Regions from separate parts of the Chryseotalea sp. genome, predicted to be linked through region 1. Evidence: riboswitches for the same ligand, from Rfam matches in the RefSeq annotation. Region 1 holds a riboswitch; the other holds the start of a gene.
What was found. A riboswitch is a leader RNA that binds a small molecule or an ion and turns the genes downstream of it on or off. The one in region 1 is predicted to bind S-adenosylmethionine.

Region 1 (3,789 bases):
TTTTTACCGCCTGTATACAGGTTGAGTTCTGTACTTCCTCCCCCCACATCTATATGCAAATAGGTATTATCTGAAAGATAAGATTGTATGGCACGGTTGATAAATTCAGCTTCTCTGTTGCCATCAATAATTTCAATGCTTACACCCAATTCTTTCTCAATTTCTTCGGCTAAGGCATACCCGTTTTCCGATTCGCGCATGGCCGAAGTAGCACAGAACATATAATCCGTAGCTTCATACAGGTCAATCAATAATTTGTAAGCAGTCATCAGCTTTTTAAACTTTTCTATGCTTTTTGGACTGATTTTGCCTGTGGCAAATACATCATGCCCTAAACGGAGCGGAAAACGTACATATTCAAGTTTTTTGAAGATTACCTTAGGGCCATTTTCCAGAACAGATGAAATCTGAAAGCGAATAGCGTTAGAACCGATGTCGATAGCTGCTAGTTTCAAATGCTTATATTAATTTAGTGTTGCTTACAACTATTAGGCTGGTTTACTTGTCTAAGAATTTATGATGCACAAAACTATAAAACTTTTGTTTGTGGTTGCACTCTTTGTTGCGAGTCTTTCGGCCTGTGTGGTAGAACCATTTGGAAACGAATTTCCTGCAGGCAAAATAAATGGCTACAGACCGCTTTACGGTAGCCCGGCAACAACGGAGGTCTCGTTGCTGGAAGCCCGTGGCTTGGAAAATCCTGGGAAAATATACGTTTATAACCAATTTTTATTGATTAACGAACGTGGTAAGGGCATTCATATTTACAATAATGCTGACCCTTCCAATCCGCAAGCCACAGCTTTTATTAACCTCTTAGGTAATACTGATATGGCCATTAAAGATGATATTCTCTATGCGGATCACAATGGCGATTTAAAATCCATCAGACTCAATGGCTTTAATTCATTGGCTGTTCTTGATTCAATCCCCCTGGCAATTTGGAATTTGGGTGTGCCACCGCCTGCAGGTTTTTATTTTGAATGTGTGGATGTATCAAAAGGTGTGGTGGTTGGCTGGCAATCTGTTGAACTTAATAACCCTGACTGCTATGCGACAAACTAAGACTATTTGGAATTTACTTTGGCTTTGTTTAGTCATGGCCTGCACAGATGATGGAGCCAACAACCTTCAGGTGGGTGGTGGTCAAGGACAGGGTGGATCATTATCCCGTTTCGCTATTAATGGCAACTATCTCTACATAGCTTCTCAAACAACATTAAGTGTTTATGATATCAGCAACAATAATGATTTTGAAATGCTGAAAACCATGAACGTGGGCTTTGGGCTCGAAACAATTTCTACGCGGGGTACCTATCTATACCTTGGCGCCCAGGACGCCATGTACATTTATTCGATCAGCAATCCTGAGAACCCACAGTTTATTTTCCGGTATTCTCACATCGTTTCCTGCGATCCGGTTGTTGTAGAAGGCAACAGGGCCTATGTTACATTAAGCAGCGGAAGTTTTTGCAACAGAGGCACCAATGCATTAGAGATTATTGATATCTCCAATCCAAATAACCCGGTGCTCATTGCAAATTACCCTATGAATACACCGCTTGGACTTGGGGTAAGAGATAATATTTTATTCGTATGTGAGCAAACCTTCGGCTTTAAAGTATTTGATGTAAGCAATCCTAACAACATACAAATGCTTCATCAGGTTGAGGACATACATACTTATGATGTTATATTGCATAACGGAATAGCAACCATTACAGGAGACGAGGGCATTTATCAATATAGCTACAGTCATGATGAGTTGGACTTGTTAAGCTTAATTCCTGTTACAAAATAATCTAATGCGCTGTTTTATAATACTGATTCTTATACAGGCAAGCCTTACGCTTGTGGCACAAGATTCCCTGCAAATCAAGCATAAACCAGCGCAGGCTATTAAGTGGAGCCCGTTGCATCTTTGGGGCTTCTACCCAAGCCTGCAGCTCGCCTATGAAACAAGCATCAGTAAAAGACTATCGGTACAGGCAGATGCAGGCGTTGTAGTAAGTTACCGAGGGGGTACCAATACCGAATACATGAACAAAAGAGGTGTTAAGCTCAAGGCAGAATTGCGATATTACTTTGGAAGTTTCCCGGGTACGCTTGATGGTTTTTATGCCAGCATTGAACCCTATATGACCAGCATCAACTTTGACAGGGCTGTTACTTTAAGTGAATGCTTTGATCCTGATTGCCAGAATAGATTTTTGCGATACTATGCCTATAAGGTCGAGTATAGAGAGGTGGGCATTAGTGGTAAAGGAGGATATATGATCTACTTTGATAAGAACATTTTCCTGGATATAAACATTGGATGGTCCTGGCGATCAATTGATTATGACCAACCTGATGATGCTCCCGTAGCCACTACGGGGGGATTTAATTTCTTTGGTCCTAATGAAGAAGACAGAGTTGTTCTTTCACCGCTTTTTGGCGCCAGAATAGGCTACCGTTTCAAGTAGATTTTGTTATTTCCTCTTCCTTCGCTTTCTTTGCATCACTTATCCAGAAAGACTGAGGGTCGGGCCCTATGATGTCTTAGCATCCTATCACGCCCTTGGCGTGATGTTGTGCTAAATCCCTTTTCAGACTTTGTACTGAAAAAAGATAAGTAACCCACTTTACAGGGCTCTCTGGATAATCGATTGTAGACCAGAGTGTATGAAGCAAAAAATTCAGGACATTTTAAAAGAACGCATTTTGATACTGGACGGTGCCATGGGCACGATGATTCAGCGTCATAAACTGGAAGAAGCTGATTTCAGAGGAGAAATCTTAAAGAACCATCCGCATCCGCTAAAGGGTAACAATGACTTACTAAGTGTTACCCGGCCAGATATCATTAAAGACATTCACCGTCAATATTTTGATGCAGGAGCCGACATTGTTGAGACCAATACTTTTGGTAGCACAAGTGTAGCGCAGGCTGATTATCACCTGGAGCATCTAGTATATCAGATCAACTATGAGTCAGCTAAAATAGCACGCGAAGTTGCAGACGAGTTCACTAAAAAAGAACCGAATAAGCCACGTTTTGTAGCAGGCTCAATGGGACCGACCACCAAGTTGGCTTCCATGTCGCCTGATGTAAACAACCCAGGTTACCGTGCTATTACATTTGATCAGCTGGTAGTTGCATTTAAAGAACAGGCGAAAGCTTTAATTGACGGTGGTGTTGATATGCTTTTGCTTGAGACCATTACCGATACACTGAACGTAAAAGCAGGCTTGTTTGCCATTCAGGAATTGTTTGAAGAAACAGGTAAGGAAGTGCCCGTCATGGTTTCAGGCACAATTACCGATGCCAGTGGCAGGATCTTATCCGGACAGACAGCTGAAGCTTTTCTGATTTCAGTCTCTCATGTTCCTTTGTTGAGTGTCGGACTCAATTGCGCCCTGGGTGCATCAGCCTTGCGACCCTACCTGAAAGTACTGAGCGATAAGGCACCATTCTTCATCAGTGCACACCCTAATGCAGGCTTGCCAAATGAGTTCGGTCAGTATGATCAGACAGCCATTCAAATGGGCAAAGAAGTTGAAGATTACCTGAAAGAAGGTTTAATCAATATACTAGGAGGCTGCTGTGGATCAACACCTGAACATATTAAGCGTATCGCTGATATTGCTAAAAATTATAAGCCGCGTTTGGTCGATAGTCCATTGTCGATTGCCGAGAACTAAATGAACCATACATGGCTTTCAAATTTGAAAATTTAAAAGTGTGGCAAAATGCAGTTGAGTTATCCGGGCAGATAGCTGAGTTGACAGAGGTATTTCCTAAGCACG
Region 2 (3,789 bases), on a different contig from region 1:
TTTATGATAAGTACTGCTCTCCAGACCGGGGTAGTTCACACTTTCAACCTGCGGATGTTGCTCCAGCCATTGGGCCAAAGCCAAGGCATTGTCTACTGTGCGCTGCACACGCAGCGATAAGGTTTCAAGGCCTTGTATTAACAAGAAAGAATTGAACGGACTAATCGCTGAACCAAAATCGCGTAAGCCTTCTACTCTTGCACGAATAATGAAAGCAATGTTGGGCAATCCGAGCGGATTGTTAACACCAAATACTTCGGCAAACTTTAATCCGTGATAACCCTCTGATGGTTCAGTGAACTGTGGAAACTTGCCATTACCCCAATTGTAATTTCCACTGTCGACAATCACGCCACCAATAGAGGTACCGTGGCCACCAATCCATTTCGTAGCAGACTCCACCACCACTGCAGCACCATGTTCAATTGGTTTAAACAAGAATCCGCCAGCACCAAAAGTATTATCAACAATCAATGGAATGTCGTAGCTTTTGGCCAATGCTGATAAGGCATCAAAGTCGGGAATGTTAAAACCAGGATTACCGATGGTTTCGAGGTAAATCGCTTTTGTTTTATTGTCAATTAGTTTTTCAAATGCTTCAGGCTTATCTCCTTCTGCAAATCTTACTTCAATTCCCAGGCGTTTAAAAGCAACTTTAAATTGATTATAGGTACCGCCATATAAAAATGAAGTACTTACAAAGTTATCGCCTGTTTGTAAGATGTTGTTGAGTGCAATAAACTGTGCTGCCTGACCACTACCTACTGCCAAGGCCGCCAAACCACCCTCTAAAGCAGCGATGCGTTTTTCAAACACATCGGTGGTGGGGTTCATAATGCGTGTATAGATATTACCAAACTCTTTTAAAGCAAATAGATTGGCACCATGCTCCGAGTTTTTAAAAGTGTAAGAAGTTGTTTGATACAAAGGAACTGCACGTGAACCTGTAGCATCAATTTCGTGACCAGCATGTAGCTGAAGTGTTTCAAAACGTAAATTAGACATGATAATAGTATTTAGATTGTTAAAAATGTTTTGAGAAAATAGTAAGAAGCAAAGCGATGACATGACTTGTCAAGCCTTGAGTGTTGTGTTACGAAAAAAGATTAATCGTTAACAACAACAACCTGCATTGGCGGCAGGCATACACATACAACACGTATAAGTTGTATGTGCTTCCCTATGCGTGGCAAAAGGGAGGCAACAATAAATGATGGATTGAGTTAAGTCGTGAATAGAAGCTTTTAAGCTTAGAAGCACCTGCTTTGTGATGTGAATGAAGTTAATTGTTTTCATTTTCAATCGTTTTATAGTTCTCCTCAACACCTTGTTGGGAGCAGGATTTAGCACCTTTCCACATTTGGTGGCGGTTGCTAGTGCTTCTTTGAGCCTGTTCTCTCAGCACTTCTTTATAAATCGATTGGGCGAATGGCCTTCTCGACTATGATGACACAAACGTATACTGGTTTAGTAGAGTTTCCAAATACTTCAAGAAATATTTTAAAATATTTTTTGCCTTACAGCTGTTCGTTATGGTATTTCCTCAACAACACAATCTGACCGGTGTGATACAAATCATGATGGATGATGCCGTTTAGCATGACCTTAAATTTGAAAGGACGGCCTGGAACTTTTTCTTCTAATTTTTCAATTGGTGTTTGTTCGAGCAATCTTAACAATCGTTTTTGACTCGCTTTTAACTCCAGTATTGTTGTCTTCAGATTTTTAGTGCTTGGAAAATTCATTTCATCGGTATCAATATCAAAGGCAGCATTCCCTTCCAATTTTTCGCAGACAAAATTTCTCCACGCTGTCATGTGTGCAATTAATTCAATAATAGTATGCGAGTTCCCCATTCGTTGGTCAGCTTGTACATCACGCACGTCTTCCAGTGCTTCCAATACTGCAGGCCCATGCCAGGCGTTTTTTTCAAAAGTATGCGATAGCGTGTCAATAAGATTTTGAATTTCTGTTTTCTTCATACATCAATAAATAAAAAATTACTAATCCTCGTCTTTATCTAAAATCCGCCTGACTGATGATCCATTTTATTAATCCCTACTGTTTTCAAAACTAGTGGTATCTACACGGACTATCAGAAATAAAAATGACCAGTACAAGACTGGTCATCAATTATAGTTTTACAAAGTGAATAAGTTTACTCACCTACTTCAATCATCACACCACCTACCCAACCTGCTACTACATTGTAAAGTGCAGCTGTAATTACACCTGCAACCAGCCCAATGATGCCGTAAAGAATGGGAAAGAAAATGATGCTGCCAATTCCAAAAAAGCTGAGAATGGTTTTCGTTGTCTCATCACTTTCTGCCATATGTAAATTTGACATCACAGAGCCCCACGCAGCAAACATCAACCCGATGATCACTCCCAATAAAGCGTAAAGAATTCCAAGCACTTTTGCCAGTGAAAAAGGATCTACTTTTTTAATTTCTCTTTTAGCCATGATCTTTTAATAATTGACAATTTACAATGAACAATTGATTAAGTGAGCATTCCCCCATCAACCTGAAGTACCTGTCCGGTAATGTATGCCGACATATCTGAACCTAAGAAAACACAAGCATCTGCCACATCATCCGGACTGCCGCCACGTTTCAAAGGAATGGCGTCTCTCCAGCTCTGCACTGTTTTCTCATCTAGTTTACCAGTCATTTCTGTTTCAATAAAACCAGGCGCAATTGCATTGCTGCGCACACCGCGCGAACCCAACTCAAGGGCTACTGATTTTGTGAAACCGATAATACCTGCTTTTGATGCTGAATAGTTGGCCTGACCTGCATTGCCTTTTAAGCCAACCACAGAAGTCATATTAATAATAGAGCCGCTTTTCTGCTTCATCATTTGCTTGGTGGCCGCCTTCACCGTATTAAAACATGATTTCAAATTAACGTTGATCACACGATCCCAGGCTTCTTCATTCATGCGAAGCAACAGGTTATCCATGGTAATGCCGGCATTGTTTACTAAAATATCCAATGAACCAAAATCAGCAATTACATCAGCAATCAGTTTATCGGCTTGTGCGAAATCAGAGGCATCCGAGCGATAGCCTTTTGCCTTTACCCCTTTGGCGGCCAGTTCTGCCTCCAGTGCTTGTCCTTGTTCCACACTTGATAAATAGGTAAAAGCCACATTTGCACCCTGCTCAGCATACTTTAAAGCAATGGATCTTCCAATACCCTTAGAGGCTCCGGTAACCAAAGCCGTTTTATTTTGAAGTAGTTTCATTGTTGGATTTTAGGTGTTTATAAAATAGGATGATAAATACGACTATACCGACCAGTCCGGCATCGCGCACAAAAAGCCCTTCAACCATGTGGAATTTTAAATTCATAAAAGTACCACCCACTATGGCCAGCGAGCTGATGGATAAAAGTACAATGTGGACGATCTTCATTTTGTCAAAAGTAAGCAAAAGCCATAAATCTGTTAAATTTTGAGTTTTGAAAGCGCAAATGCAGGCTTATCTTTGGCAGCGAATTTAAAAGCATAGCTATGTCTAAATATGATTTAATCGTTATTGGCAGTGGGCCTGGTGGGTATGTGGCCGCCATCCGTGCTTCTCAACTGGGCATGAAGGTGGGTGTGGTCGAAAAAGCAGAATTGGGCGGTATCTGCCTGAATTGGGGCTGTATTCCTACAAAAGCATTATTAAAGAGTGCCAACGTTTTTGAATATATCAAGCACGCCAAAGATTATGGCGTTACGGTAGGCGAGGCGAAAGCTGATATTAAAGACATGGTAAAACGCAGTCGCGATGTAGCG

Region 2: another riboswitch for S-adenosylmethionine. It lies ahead of ACO1XM_RS12865 (O-acetylhomoserine aminocarboxypropyltransferase/cysteine synthase family protein); the one in region 1 lies ahead of ACO1XM_RS03230 (homocysteine S-methyltransferase family protein).

Annotation. Positions count from the first base shown of each region.
Region 1 is NZ_JBMRCF010000001.1:708,408-712,196, forward strand. Features, by position in the region: gene ACO1XM_RS03210 (Ppx/GppA phosphatase family protein) at 1-455, opposite strand, end outside; gene ACO1XM_RS03215 (LVIVD repeat-containing protein) at 547-1,065, shown strand; gene ACO1XM_RS03220 (LVIVD repeat-containing protein) at 1,052-1,801, shown strand; gene ACO1XM_RS03225 (DUF3575 domain-containing protein) at 1,806-2,465, shown strand; SAM riboswitch class I at 2,502-2,617, shown strand; gene ACO1XM_RS03230 (homocysteine S-methyltransferase family protein) at 2,665-3,684, shown strand; gene ACO1XM_RS03235 (four helix bundle protein) at 3,696-3,789, shown strand, end outside.
Region 2 is NZ_JBMRCF010000009.1:8,363-12,151, reverse strand. Features, by position in the region: gene ACO1XM_RS12865 (O-acetylhomoserine aminocarboxypropyltransferase/cysteine synthase family protein) at 1-1,005, opposite strand, end outside; SAM riboswitch class I at 1,305-1,418, opposite strand; gene ACO1XM_RS12860 (DinB family protein) at 1,518-1,982, opposite strand; gene ACO1XM_RS12855 (DUF3566 domain-containing protein) at 2,159-2,467, opposite strand; gene fabG (3-oxoacyl-[acyl-carrier-protein] reductase) at 2,506-3,252, opposite strand; gene ACO1XM_RS12845 (hypothetical protein) at 3,233-3,421, opposite strand; gene lpdA (dihydrolipoyl dehydrogenase) at 3,520-3,789, shown strand, end outside.